DNA from 4 places in the Burkholderia sp. NRF60-BP8 genome. Region 1 is predicted to be linked to each of the others. Evidence: predicted binding sites of a transcription regulator. Region 1 holds the regulator's gene; each other region holds the start of a gene.
What was found. The regulator FliA, encoded in region 1, starts transcription of late flagellar genes. The targets are predictions, from matches to a motif close to CTAAAGTTTNNNNNNNNNNNGCCGNTA.
Positions count from the first base shown of each region.

Region 1 (3,478 bases):
GGTTCGCGAACGAGTTCGACATCACGAACGACGGATGGCCGGTCGCGCAGCCGAGGTTCACGAGGCGGCCTTCGGCCAGCAGGATCACGCGCTTGCCGTCCGGGAAAATGATGTGGTCGACCTGCGGCTTGATGTTTTCCCACTGGTACTGGCGCGTCGACGCGACGTCGATTTCCGAGTCGAAGTGGCCGATGTTGCAGACGATCGCGTTGTGACGCATCGCCTTCATGTGATCGTGGTTGATCACGTGGTAGTTGCCGGTCGCCGTCACGAAGATGTCGGCCTTGTCCGCCGCGTATTCCATCGTCACGACGCGGTAGCCTTCCATCGCCGCCTGCAGCGCGCAGATCGGATCGACTTCGGTGACCCACACGGTCGCACCCAGGCCGCGCAGCGATTGCGCGCAACCCTTGCCCACGTCGCCGTAGCCCGCGACGACCGCGACCTTGCCCGCGATCATCACGTCGGTCGCGCGCTTGATGCCGTCGACGAGCGACTCGCGGCAGCCGTACAGGTTGTCGAACTTCGACTTCGTGACCGAATCGTTCACGTTGAACGCCGGGAACGGCAGGCGGCCGTCCTTTTCCATCTGGTACAGGCGATGCACGCCGGTCGTGGTTTCTTCGGTCACGCCCTTGATGTGCGCGAGGCGCTTCGAGTACCAGTTCGCGTCGACGTCGAGGTGCGCCGCGATCGACTTGTACAGCGCGACTTCTTCCTCGTTGGTCGGCTTCGCGATCACCGAACGGTCCTTCTCGGCCTTCGAGCCGAGGATCAGCAGCAGCGTGGCATCGCCGCCGTCATCCAGGATCATGTTCGCGAATTCGCCGTTCGGCCATTCGAAGATGCGGTGCGAGAACTCCCAGTATTCGTCGAGCGATTCGCCCTTGAACGCGAACACCGGCGTGCCGGCTTCGACGATCGCGGCCGCCGCGTGATCCTGGGTCGAGAAGATGTTGCACGACGCCCAGCGCACGTCCGCGCCGAGCGCCTTCAGCGTCTCGATCAGCACGCCCGTCTGGATCGTCATGTGCAGCGAACCGGCAATGCGCGCGCCCTTCAGCGGCTGCTGCGCCTTGTATTCGTCGCGGATCTGCACGAGGCCCGGCATTTCGGTCTCGGCGATGTTCAGTTCCTTGCGGCCCCAGCCGGCCAGCGCCATGTCGGCGACGACGTAATCGTGGGAAGCCTTGGAATCGATAATGGCGTTCATCACGCCCTCCTTTCTAAAAAGTTTCTAGATTGGTGACGTGAGCGCCGTTCAGGAAGCGGGGCCGGCAGCGAAAAAATCGCTGCACGGCTGCTTGGTGAAGCCTTCCGAGCCTGGCGGACGCTGGATGGTCCGTCGCAACGCTCCTCGGAAAACGGAGGGGATTGTAGCAAATCGGCGCGCGAAATGCGCAAGCGCCGAGCAACCGCGGCACGGGCGCGCGGCGTCGGCGCGCGCGGCCGTTCCAAAGGGTCAGGACTCCGCGCCGACCCACGCCTGTTCGCGCAGCCGCGCACGCAGGCGCGCAACGGCCTGGCTGTGCAACTGGCACACGCGCGATTCGCTCACCTCGAGGACCGCGCCGATCTCGCGCAGATTCAGACCCCGTTCGTAGTACAGCGACATCAGCAGCTTCTCGCGCTCCGGCAGCCGCTCGATCGCCTCGACGAGCGCCTCGCGCAGGTGCTCGTCGAGCAACGCCGACAGCGGATCGGCGTGATCGACGCGATAGCGGTCGAGAAACGGCTCGTCGTCGGCGGCGCGGTCGAAATCCTCGTAGTAGATGAGCTGGCTGCCGTGCAGGTCCTGCAGCATCCCCTGGTATTCGTCGAGCGGCATGTTCAGGTGCTGCGCGATCTCGGTCTCGCTCGCCGAGCGGCCGAGGTGCTGCTCGACCTGGTGCACCGCGTGCTCGACCTCGCGCGACGTCTTGCGCAGGCTGCGCGGCAGCCAGTCGTTGCTGCGCAGCTCGTCGAGCATCGCGCCGCGGATGCGCTGCGTCGCGTAGGTCTCGAACTGCGCGCCCTGGTCTTCCTTGTAGCGGCCGGCCGCGTCCATCAGGCCGATCATGCCGGCCTGGATCAGGTCGTCGAGATCGACACTCGCCGGCATCTTCGCGACGAGCTGCAGCCCGAGGCGGCGCACGAGCGGCGCGTATTGCGCGAGCACGTCGGCCTGGGACATCTTTCCTTGAGCGTTGTACATCATGGCTCCCTCCTTCGGGTGGCGCTCACGCGGCGTGTGCCGCGCCCGCCTCGTACGACGGCTTGCCGCCGGCGTGGACCGCGCGGCCCGCGCCCGAACGCGGGCGCATCGGCCAGTACAACAGGTCGGCGGCAATCTGCCGGTAGTCGCGCGCGGCAGCCGACGACGGGAACGCGTCGACCACCGCATGCATCAGTTCGCGGGCGTGCTCGACGAGCGGATCGGCGCTCACGCAGCCCGCGTCGGCGATCGATACGGTCAGGTAGCGGCTCGCGACGCCCGCGAGATTGTCGAAGGCCGTCTTCGCGTCCGCGTGGCTGCCGACCTGGTTGGTCAGCACGCGGAACTGCGCGAACGCGTGCGCGAAATGCAGCCGCTTCATGCACGCGTACGCCTCGGTGATCGCCTGCGCGGCGACCCGCGTGACGACCAGCACGTCGTGGGCTTCGCGCGCGAGCGCCGAGAACGAGCCGTCGGCGCCGAGCTGCGCGTCGACGAGGACGATGTCGGCCGGGCCGTCGATGAAGTCGCTCAGTTGCGCGTCGCTGTAGCCGGCGCGCGCGAGCCGCGCGGCGCCGCACAGGCCGAAGCCGGCCGCCACCCGCGTGCGTTCGCCGTCGCGCAGCCACGCGCCGGCGAGCGTCGCGCTGGCCGAATGCACGTCGGCGCGCTCGTCGACGACGAGCACGTCCTTGCCGAGCGACGCGAGCGCCGCCGCGAGGTTCACCACGGTGGACGTGCAGCCGACGCCCGCCGGGCCGCCCGTCACCGCGACGATGCGCGACGCGCGCCCGGCCAGCAGGCGCCGCAGCCCTTCTGCCTGGTCGATGATCCGTTTATCCAAATCGCACCTCGTGCAGCTCGGCGGTGGAACGTGCGGTCAGTGCGGAAAGCAGCGTCGGCATGTCCTCGTCTTGCGGCACGAAGGGCGAGCCGTCGCGCGGCACACAGAACGCGCTCTTCAGCAGGAATCGGGTCGATGCGACGTACAGGTTCTCCGGCACCTTCTGGCCGGTCGACACGTAGTGGACCGGCAGCTTGTAGCGGATCACCGTGTCGAGCACGCCGCCGAGGTGGGTCGCCTCGTCGAGCTTCGTGAGAATGCAACCGGCCAGGTTCGGATGCTCGCCCGCGCTGCGGTACGCCTGCACGACTTCGTTCAGCGTGTCGCCGTGGCTCGTCGCGTTCAGCAGCAGCAGGCGCTGCACCGGCGCGTTCGCGCCGTGCAGCATCGCGATCTGGTCGGACACCGCGCGGTCGCGCTGGCTCATGCCGATCGTGTCG
Region 1 is NZ_CP013373.1:230,982-234,459, reverse strand. Features, by position in the region: gene ahcY (adenosylhomocysteinase) at 1-1,213, opposite strand, end outside; S-adenosyl-L-homocysteine riboswitch at 1,246-1,365, opposite strand; gene WS54_RS14080 (RNA polymerase sigma factor FliA) at 1,463-2,197, opposite strand; gene WS54_RS14075 (nucleotide-binding protein) at 2,220-3,038, opposite strand; gene flhF (flagellar biosynthesis protein FlhF) at 3,031-3,478, opposite strand, start outside.

Region 2 (3,478 bases), 390 kb from region 1:
TCGGCGCCAGGCCGCCGCTCGCCTGCTTCAGCGAGCGCGCGAGCGTCGACGCGAAATCGACGTCGCGGGCCTGGTAGCCGGGCGTGTCGGCGTTCGCGATGTTCGACGACAGCAGTTCCTGCCGGTAGGCGCGCACGTCGAGCGCCTGTCGGCCGAACGCGAATTCCGCATCGAGTTTGTCCAGCATGTGTGCGTCTCTCCGTATGAAGCGCTGCACGCCCCCCGCGCCGGATGGCGACCCGAGAGGCTTTTTTCCATGACAGCGATGGTAGGCGCGGGACGCAACCGGCAATCGGACGAATAACGCGGCAAAGCCCCCCTCTATTCATCGTTTGCGCGACGGCTCGCCTCCCTAGAATGCGAATCGGATCAACGGCTTCGAGGACACGGCAATGGCACGCAGCGCATTTCGCGAATACGCCGGACGCGGCACGCGCCTGCGCCGTGCGTTCGCGCTCGCCGCGGCGCTGTGGGCCGCGGTGCCGGCCGCGCACGCGGACGACGGGACGATCGTGATTCCCGGCCGCGGCGAGACGGCGGAGACCGCGCTCGCGCACGCCAATGCGGCGAGCGGCGGGCAGTTCGGCGGGAAAGCGGGGACGAGCGCGGGTACGGGCGCGGATGCGGCCATGGGTGGTGCGGCGGGTGTCGCGGCGGGCGGTGCCGGCGGGTTGATCGGCATGGCCGGTGCGGCCGCCGGCGGCGCTTCCGGCATGCCCGGCGCCGTCGGCATGACCGCCAACGGCTACACGGCGCAGCCGGCCGGATCGATGGCGGTGACGAGCGTTCCGGCCCCTGCGCCGGTACCGGCGCCAGCACCACGCCCCGTCTACGCAGCAGCCCGCGCGAATGCCGCAAACGCCGCTTACGGCGCGCCGCGCGCCGTCGATCCCGGCGGTGTCGCGACCGTCGTTGCCGGCACCGGTACCGCCGAATCCGCGTCGCCCCCCCGGCAGGCGCTTGCCGCCCGCATCGCCGCGGCGCGCGCCGCTTCATCCGCGCCGGCCCCGCGTGCACCGGCGGCGGCCGAGCCCACGGCACAGCCGACGCCGCCCGGCCGGCAAGACCCCGAAACGATCCGGCGCGCGGCGCTCGCGTTCCTGCAGCAGCAGATCGCCGGCCTGCCCGGCAAGACCACCGCGACCGTCACGACCGCCTTTCCGCGCGGGCTCGCCGCGTGCACGACGCTCGAACCGTTCCTGCCGACCGGCGCGCGCCTGTGGGGCCGCACGACGGTCGGCGTGCGCTGCGCGGGCGAGCGGCCGTGGACCGTCTACCTGCAGGCGAAGGTCGCCGTGCAGGCCACCTATTACGTCGCCGCGCGCCAGATCGCGCCCGGCGAGCCGCTGTCCGCGGCCGACCTCGTCGCGCGCGACGGCGACCTGACGGTGCTGCCGCTCGCGGTGATCACCGATCCGGCGCAGGCGATCGGCGCGACCGCCCTCGCGCGCATCTCGGCCGGCCTGCCGCTGCGGCAGGACATGCTGAAGAGCGCCGCGTCGGTGTCGGCCGGCCAGACGGTGCGGGTCGTCGCGGCCGGCCCCGGCTTCACGATTTCGGCGGAGGGCAGCGCGCTCGCGAATGCGGCGCCGGGCCAGTCGGTGCGGGTGCGGATGGCGGCCGGGCAGATCGTCACGGCAATCGTCAAGGACGCCGGCACCGTCGAAATTCCGCTGTAGGGACGGATCTGCCGCAAGAATGTAAAGAATTGTTTATTCGGAGCATTTCGGGCGCGCGATGCTAAAGTTCGGGCCGACCCGGCCGTTATCTGGGTCAAACCGTACAGGAAACCCATCGTGAAGATCGATTCCACTCCGAAACCGAGCCCCCTCGCGCCGACCGGCACCGGCGCGGCCCGTGCGCAGTCCGGCACGGCCCAGTCGTCCGGGCAGGCAGCCGACGCTGGATCGACCGGCGGCGACACGACCGTGAACCTGTCGGGTCTGTCGGGCCAGCTGCGTTCGGTATCCGCGTCGGGCGACGCCGATATCGACACGGGCCTGGTCCAGTCGATCAAGGACGCGCTGAACAACGGCACGCTGACGATCGACGCGAACAAGATTGCCGACGGCGTATTGAACACCGCCCGCGAACTGCTGCAGCAGCAGCGCCCGCAGGGCAGCTAATCCCGGCCTCGTGGCCGGTTCACCCGGTTTGCCGGCGCGCGCAGCACTGCACGCACCGGCGCGACGAGCATGACGCGATGAGAGAAGAGCTGCTGGCCACGGTCAACGACGAACACGCGACGGTCGAAGCGTTCGCGTCCCTGCTCGTCTACGAGGAAAAGGCGCTGACGACGGCCGAGCCGCTCGAGATGCTGCCCGGGATCGTCGAGAAGAAAAGCGCGCTGATCGACCGGCTCGCGCAGCTCGAACGCACGCGCGACACGCAGCTTTCCGCGCTCGGCTTTCCGGCCGGCAAGAAAGGCATGGACCAGGCGGCCGAGCGCGATGCACGCCTCGCGGGCCGCTGGCAACTGCTGCAACAGGCCGCCGAACGCGCGCGCCAAGCCAATGCGAACAACGGGATGCTGATCCGGATCCGGATAGACTACAACGAGCGCGCGCTCGCGGTGCTGCGCTCGGCGCCCGCGCCGGCCGGCGTGTACGGCCCCGACGGACGCGTCTCGGCGCTGACGCGCTGACGTCGCGCCGCGCGGCCGCCCGGCGGCCGCGCCCCTGCCTCCCCCGTCGTTACAACAGCGGACACGCGGTGACCTGCGTGCCGCGCTCCGCGCACAGCCGCTCGTAGTCGCGCAGATACGCGCGCTCGGCGTCGTCCAGCAGGTCGAGATCGATCAGATCCCAGTCGTAGCCGACCGTCACGACGTTCTCGAACGTCACGGTGCCCGGCTGCGCGTCGTCCGGCCGCACGATCACGATGTTCTCGATCCGCACGCCGCCCTTGCCCGGAAGGTAGATGCCCGGCTCGACCGAAATCACCGCATTCGGCACCAGCCCGTACCGCGCGCCCGGCGCGAATCGCACGCCGCCCTCGTGGACGTGAATCCCGACGCCGTGCCCGGTACCGTGGCCGAAATCGTAGCCATGATCGCGACACACCTGCCGCACCAGCGCATCGACGTCGCCGCCCGTCGCGCTTGCCGGAAAGCGCGCGACGAGCCCCTTGATGCAGGCCTTCAGCGCGACCGTGTATATCTCGCGCTGCCACGGCTGCGCGACCGTGTCCGGCCGCGTGCGACGCAGCACCACGCGCGTGCAGTCCGTCGCGAAGCCGGCTTCGTAGTACGCGCCGCTGTCGAGCAGCACGAGTTCGCCTTCGGTCAGCTCGACGTCGGCGCTCGCCGCCGTGTAATGCGCGAACGCGCTGTTCGCGCCGTTCGCCGCGATCGACGGAAACGACAGCGCGACCGCCGAGCGTGCGCCGTACGCGTCGTTGATCGTGCGCGCAAGGTCGTACTCGGTGTGGCGCACGCCCGGCTCGCCGGTCTTCGCCCAGCGCATCGTCTCGGCGATCG
Region 2 is NZ_CP013373.1:3,263,943-3,267,420, forward strand. Features, by position in the region: gene flgB (flagellar basal body rod protein FlgB) at 1-187, opposite strand, end outside; gene flgA (flagellar basal body P-ring formation chaperone FlgA) at 393-1,679, shown strand; gene flgM (flagellar biosynthesis anti-sigma factor FlgM) at 1,797-2,126, shown strand; gene WS54_RS28845 (flagella synthesis protein FlgN) at 2,204-2,644, shown strand; gene WS54_RS28850 (M24 family metallopeptidase) at 2,694-3,478, opposite strand, start outside.
Region 2: flgM (flagellar biosynthesis anti-sigma factor FlgM) is a predicted target of FliA. The motif match lies at 1,741-1,767, and genes of this name have one in related genera.

Region 3 (3,478 bases), 360 kb from region 1:
CGTCCGGCCCGTCGTCGACCGCGCGGATCGACAGCCCACCCACCCTGAGCCCCGATCCTTCGAGCCGCTGCCGCAGCGCGGCTTCGTGGCGCGCGAGACGGTCGGCGCCCGTCTGGTTCGCGCGCAGCCGCGCGACGAGCTGCGCGCCGTTCAGCACCAGTTCGGCATCGACCGTGCCGAGCGACGGCAGCGTCAGCGTCAGGCGCGTGCGCCATGCGATGCCGTCGCCCGTGTCGTCGCCGCCGCGCGGTGCGCGATGGCCCGGCTCGTCGGGTTCGATCGTCCAGTCGAGCCGCGCGCCCGGCCACGCCTCCCCGGTCCAGCGAAACTGGTCGGTCGCGAGCGCGTCGAGTTGCTGCCGAACGAGCGGCACGGCGGCCGGATGCACGGTCGCGAGCGGCTGCGCCTGCGGCTCGGACGAGGCGGCGGCCAGCTCGGCCCGCGCGGGCGTCCAGCGCGTATCGGTGTGCGCGGCCAGCGGATCGGCGGGGTCGAGCGGCGACGATGCGTTCTGCCGGGCGGCCGCCGGCGCGGCCTGCGCCGGGTCGCGTGCAGGCGCGCCGCCGCCCTGGGGCGGCGGGGGCGCGCTGGCCCGTGCGGTGGCCGGCAGCGGCGGGCGCTGCGCGAGCAGTTCGTCGAGCACGTCGGTCGGCTCGTGCGGAACGGCTTGCGGGTCGGCCGGCGCGAGCGCGGTCGCGAGGCGCGCCTGCGGCTCGCGCAACAGCGCCGCGAGCGGACGCTGGCCGGCCAGCCACTGCGCGAGATGGGATTCGTAGAAGAGGCCGCTTTCGCTCACGGCCTGCGCGAGCGCCGCGCGCAACGCCGCGACCGGCGGCGGCGCGGCCGCCTCGCGCGCCGCCGCGGTGGACGACGCTTCGGCGGAAGCGGGCGTAGAGGACGCCGCGGGACTGGACGCAGCCGGCACGCGCGCCGGCGCGGGCGTATCGGCGAGCAGCACGGCGGGATCGGCCAGCAGCGGCAGCCGACCGACGATCGCCGGCGTCGCATCGCCGCCCGAGCGCGAAATCGCGTCGAGCGCGCGCCCGACCTCGGACAGCGCGGTCTGCGTGGAAGCCGGCGGCGCGGCGGGCGGACTGCCGGCCGACGGCGAGGACGACGCGCCGGCGCCCGGCGTGCCGACCTGCGAGGTCGCGCCGCCGCCGGCGGGCGCCGATACGGTGCCGGTCAGCAAGCTGTCGAGGCGGCTCGCCAGCAGCGCGGCCGCAACGGAGTCGATACCGGTCATGATCGGAGCCTGCTCACCTTGGGGTCCGTTTGCGTGGGCAAACGGACCGACACATCGTTGCGAATCCGGCGCGGCACACCGGCGCCGCCCGCGGGAACGGCGCGCGCCGCGTACGGCACCGGGCCCGGGCGCCTCGCGCCCGTCTTCCGGACGACGGCCCTATCCGCGCGCGCGATAGAGATCGGTCAATACCTGGGTCGAGCGCCGCGCCTCGAACAGCGCGGACAGCCGCGCGACGTCCGGGCTCACGAGATCGCGGATCGCGGCGTCGTCGGCCAGGATGCGGCGGATCAGGTCGAGCTTGCGGCCGAGATCCGATTCGTCGAGCGCGACGCCCGGATCGGCCTCCTTCAATCCGTCCACGAGCTGCATGAATTCGGCCTGCAACTCCGGCAACGCGTTCCAGTCGGCGCCGCGCGCGGCGCAGAGCATCCGGCTCGACACGGCGGCGAGCGCCTCGTAACGCGCGAAGTATTCGGCCTTGTGATTCATCGTGATGCTTCCGCTGCCTGTTGCGCGGCCATCCGCGCGACTTCCGGGGCGATGCCCGTCCATGCTTCCTCGAGCGTCGCGAGCAAGCCGTCGACCTCGACCAGCATCGCGTCGCTCGCCTGCGCGTTCGCTTCCAGCAGGCGCCGGCCGATATACGCATACAGCGCATGGAGCCGGTCGGCGATCTCGCCGCCCGCGTCGCGGTTCAGCGACGCCTGCAGGCCGCTCTCGACGATCCGGATCGCCTTGCCGATCGCTTCGCCGCGGCCGGCTACGTTGTCTTGCTGCAAATGCATGCGCGCCAGCGCGATCGCCTGCCGCGCCCCCTGGTACAGCATCGCGATCAGCCGATGCGGGGAGGCGCCCATCACCCCGGTCTCGACGCCGACACGCGCGTACGCACTGGCTCCAGCGTGTCCTGGGGAAAACATGCGCTTCTCCTTTATTTGCCTTGGCTATGCGGGAGCCGCCGCCGTGCGTCGCACGGCGCGGCCTTCACCGGAGTTATCGGAAGGGATTTGAAAAGCTTTAGGTGCGCCGGGGCTGCCGGCGGGCCAGCGTCGCCGGCCCGTTGGCTCCGTTCCGCAAGCGCCGGACCGTCGTCGGAAGGCCGCCCCCGGATGCCCGTCGTCGGATAGCCGCCCCCGGATGCCCGTCGCCTCACACCGACATCTGCATGATGTCGTTGTAAGCGCTCACTAGCTTGTTGCGGACCTGGAGCCCGAACTGGAAGCCGATATTGGCTTTCTGCATGTCGACCATCACGTCGTTCAGCGAGATGTTCGGCGCGCCGACCTCGAACGCCTTCGCCTCGCCGAGCGCGCGCTGCTGGTCGCCGCTGATCTTGTCGAGCGACGCCTTCATCGCGCTCGCGAACGTGCCGGCCGTCGCCGCGCCCGAGCCGGCCAGCGCCGCCGTCGGGCTCGCGACGCCGCCGGACGCCTGCGCGGCCATCGACTGCATCTGTTGCAACACCGAACCGATTCCGCTGACGTTCGCAGTCATGCTGTCCCCAGACCTAGAGAAGTGACCCGGACGCGCCGGGCGTTTCCGCCGGCGCCGCACCACGCGCACCATGCCGGATCGCGAAAAAGGATAGCAGCGCGGCGCGCGTCAAAGCCGAGAAAGTACGGGGGAAACCCCGCTCTTTTCGGTCGATCGGAGTGCGCCGCGGGTCACGATAATCGCATCGTGTCATTGTCCGCCCGCTCGCCCGAGCGAGCTCAGTCGCCCCGCTCCGGAGAAACTCGACGCATGGATTCGCAGGCCAACTCGCTGATCAACCCAGACGCCCGCGCGGGCCTCAGCCCGGCGCCCGGCGCCGCCGCGGCCGCCGCGTTGCCGGGCGCGGGCGGCGCAGGCGCGGACTTCGGGCTGGGCGGCTTCGCCGAACGCATTCCCGGCATCTCGCGGATGAAGGGCAACCCGAAGCTGCCGTTCGTGATCGCCGTCGCGTTCGCGATCGCCGCGATCACCGCGCTCGTGCTGTGGAGCCGGGCGCCCGACTACCGCGTGCTGTACAGCAACCTGTCGGACCGCGACGGCGGCGCGATCATTGCCGCGCTCCAGCAGGCAAACGTGCCGTACAAGTTCGCCGATGCCGGCGGCGCGATCCTCGTGCCGTCGAACCAGGTGCACGAAACGCGGCTGAAGCTCGCCGCGATGGGGCTGCCGAAGGGCGGCTCGGTCGGCTTCGAGCTGATGGACAACCAGAAATTCGGCATCAGCCAGTTCGCCGAG
Region 3 is NZ_CP013373.1:3,303,120-3,306,597, forward strand. Features, by position in the region: gene fliK (flagellar hook-length control protein FliK) at 1-1,246, opposite strand, end outside; gene WS54_RS29030 (flagellar protein FliT) at 1,406-1,738, opposite strand; gene fliS (flagellar export chaperone FliS) at 1,735-2,169, opposite strand; gene fliE (flagellar hook-basal body complex protein FliE) at 2,399-2,743, opposite strand; gene fliF (flagellar basal-body MS-ring/collar protein FliF) at 2,993-3,478, shown strand, end outside.
Region 3: fliS (flagellar export chaperone FliS) is a predicted target of FliA. The motif match lies at 2,244-2,270, and genes of this name have one in related genera.

Region 4 (3,478 bases), 890 kb from region 1:
ATGTCCAAGATTCGTACGATGCTGATCGGTGCCGCGCTGACGGCGTTCGCCACTTCGGCCGCATTCGCCCAGACGGGCACGACGGCGCAAGGCGCAGCCGGCGCCGGCGTGCAGGCGCAGACGCCGGCGGCGGGTGTCGGTGCGGGCGCGCAGGGCGGCGCCGGCGCGAACGCGTCGGGCAATGCGACGGGCGGTGCGACCGATGCGGTCGGCGCGGCGGCCGATGGCGCGAAGGATACGACGTCGTCGGCCGTTCATTCGGCCAAGAAGCATACGAAGCATGCGGCGAAGTCGGCCAAGGGCCATGCGGGCTCGGCCAAGGCGAAGGCCGACGAGGCGACCGAAGGCGGCGCATCGGTCGGCGCGCAGGGCGGTGCATCGGCGCAGGGCGCCACGCAGTAAGCGTGTCCGACGCCGTCGCGACGCGCGCCTGGAGCGGCGCGTCGCGACGGCAATCGTCAGGCGGCCCGGTTCGCTTCGCGCGACCGGGCCGTTTTCGTGGGGGGATGCGTTGCGCGGGACGAGCGCGGTCAGGGCCGGCGCTGGCCTTGCCCCTGTCCCTGGGCCGGCCGTGCGACGGCCGGCGTGAACACGCTGCGAAGCCAGGCGGCCAGGCGCGCGAAGACGTCGTACGGTTCCTCGACGAAGATCTCCGGCTTCAGCAGCCGCAGGTATTCCATGATCTGCTGCGCTTCCTGCTTCTGGAACGAGCCGTGCGCGAGCCCGAGCCGCAGCAGCCCGCGCAGTTCGCCGAGCTTGTCGCGTGCGGTGCTGCCGACGCTCATCTCGCACGCGAGCTTGGCCTCGTAGATCCGCTGCCGCAGCGATTCCGCGAGCCGCCACGCAGGTGTCTGCATCAGTTCCTCGAGCGTCTGGATGTCCTGCGCCGCGCTCTTGATCTGCGACGCGAGCGGGTCGATCAGCGACGCGTCGCCCTGCGCTTCGGCGACGATCGCCTTCGCCCAGTCGCGACATGCTTTCGCGAGTTCGTCGGGGGTCCATTCGGAGCGCGACGCGAAGCCGAAGCCGAATTCGCCGGCCTGCCGCATCAGGATCGCGACGACGTCCGGAAATTCCTTGTCGAGCGTGCGCTTGGCCCACGCGTACTGGCCGCCCTGCAGCATCCGCTGCACGGCGTGCTCGGTCAGCGGCACCATGTTGTCGAGCAGCTTGGCGCGCAGGAAATCCTCGAACGACGGCGTCGCGAATTGCGGGTCGAGTTTCAGCGACACGCGGACGAACGCATCGTAGTCCTTGCGCAGGGACTCGAGCGTGTCGTCCTTGAGGGAAAGGGTGATCTGGCCCATGAATCGTCTCGATGGCGGCCCGCGCAAGCCGGCGCCGGCGCGGCGCACCGGGAACGGGGCACGGCGTCGATCGACCGATGCGCGCCGGGGCCGGTGGCGGGTCTTCCTCTCCTATATCGGCGCACCGGGCGGAAACTTGAGCGCGCGCGACGCAGCCCGCGCTCAGGCGGGCGGCCAGTGCGGCAGTACGACCCCTTGCCACAGGAAGAACACCGCGAGCCCGGCGGCGATCGTCACGAGCGGGCGGCGGGTCGCGGCCGATACGAGCACGGCCGCGAGCGCGCCGACGAGCTGCGGGTTTCGCCAGGTCAGCTCGGCCGTGCCGCCGTGCGGCGAGACGGTCATCGGTACGATGATCGCGGTCAGCACGGTGACCGGCACGAAGCCGAGCGCGGTCCGCACGAGCGGCGGGAACGCCAGCCGCTCGCCGAACAGGAACAGCGTCGAGCGGATCGCATACGTGATGACGGCCATCCCGAGGATCAGCAGCGCGTAACTCACGATGCCGCCTCCGGGCGGGAGCCGGCGCGCGTGCGATCGTGCAGCAGCGTGAGCGCGACGCCGACCGCGACGCCGGCGGCGACCGCGCCGAGTAGCCCGAGCTTGTACGGCCAGCCCTGCCAGAAGTACGCGAGCGTGCCGGCCGTGGCGGCCGCCGAGAAGTAGCGCAGCGTGCCGAGCTGCGGGACGACGATCGCGATGAAGGTCGCCGCCATCGCGAAATCGAGGCCGAGCGACTGCAGGCCCGGGAATGCCGTGCCGAAGCCGATGCCCGCGAGCGTCCAGACCTGCCAGTTCAGGTACATCGCGAGCCCGGAGCCGAAAAAGTAGTGGGGGCCGATCGTACCGGGCGGGTAGTGCCGGTAGTGTCCGTAGGCGACCGCGAATACCTCGTCGGTCATCAACGCGCCGAGCGTCGCGCGCCAGCGCAGCGGCAGGTGGGCGACATAGGGCGCGAGCGTCGCGCTGTACAGCAGGTGGCGCAGGTTCACGATCAGCGTCGTGGCGAGCACGACGGCGAAACTCGCGCTGCCGGCGATCAGGCCGAGCGCGATGAACTGCGCGGAGCCCGCGAACACCGCGAGCGACATCAGCGCGCCGTGCCAGGCGGCGAGCGGGCCGCCGCCGACGAGCGTGCCGAAAATCACGCCGAACGGTGCTGCGCCGATCATCATCGGAATCGTGTCGCGTGCGCCGTCGAGCCATTCGTTGAGCGGGCGGCGCGGGGGCGATGCGGGTGTCTCGTTCAAGAAGCGCTCCTCCATGAGGGGGAGGATAGCGGGCCGGTGGCGAGCCGGCTTGTATGTTCTTGCGCCCGCCGCAGCGGCGCCGGTTCGCGTGTCGGCCGGCGCGGGGCGCGGGCGCGGCCGACGGTTGCGGGAAGCCGCGCGTCAGCTTGCCTGCCAGCGCCCGGGCGGCACGCCGAACATCCGTTTGAAATGCCGCGTGAAGTGGCTCTGGTCGACGAAGCCGCTGGCCGCCGCGACATCGGCGACGGGGATGCCCGCGCGCAGCGGCGCCAGCGCACGCTGCAGCCGCAACTGGTTGCGCCATGCATGCGGCGGCATGCCGACCGTACGGGTGAACAGGCGCGCCGCGTGAAACGGCGACAGGCCGGCCGCCTGCGCGACATCGTCGAGCGTCACCGCGCCCGTCAGATCGGCGGCGAGCCGCTCGCGCATCGCGTCGACGCGCGGTTCGTCGGCCGCGAGCGGCGCCGGCTGCGGCCGCACGTCGGCGTGGCGCGCGATCAGCGTCGACAGCGCGTCGAGCATCGCGGTTTCGGCGGCGAGCGGATCGTAGATGCGCGGCGCGCCGGTGGCGGGACCGTCGGCCGCCGGGTCGCCTGCCGCCGAAGCGCCTGCCGGCTGCCCGGACGCATGCGACGACAGCGCGCGCTCGCTGCCGGCTTCCAGCATCCGGTGCGCGAGCGTGAGCCGGGCCGCGAGATCGGCGTCGCGGATCACGTCGGGCGCAAACCACGGCGCATCCTGCGGGCGGCCCGCGATCGAACCGGCGAGGTCGCGGATGAATTCGACCGGCATGTAGCTGACGCGATAGCACCAACCCTCGTCGGCGGCACGCGACCCCGTATGGACTTCGCCGGGATTGATCACGGGCACGGTGCCCGTTTCGGCGACATGGCCGGTGCCGCGATAGGTGAAGCGTTC
Region 4 is NZ_CP013373.1:1,118,199-1,121,676, forward strand. Features, by position in the region: gene WS54_RS18515 (hypothetical protein) at 1-402, shown strand; gene WS54_RS18520 (DUF4088 family protein) at 531-1,307, opposite strand; gene WS54_RS18525 (AzlD domain-containing protein) at 1,470-1,808, opposite strand; gene WS54_RS18530 (AzlC family ABC transporter permease) at 1,805-2,572, opposite strand; gene WS54_RS18535 (AraC family transcriptional regulator) at 2,699-3,478, opposite strand, start outside.
Region 4: WS54_RS18520 (DUF4088 family protein) is a predicted target of FliA. The motif match lies at 1,422-1,448, and genes of this name have one in related genera.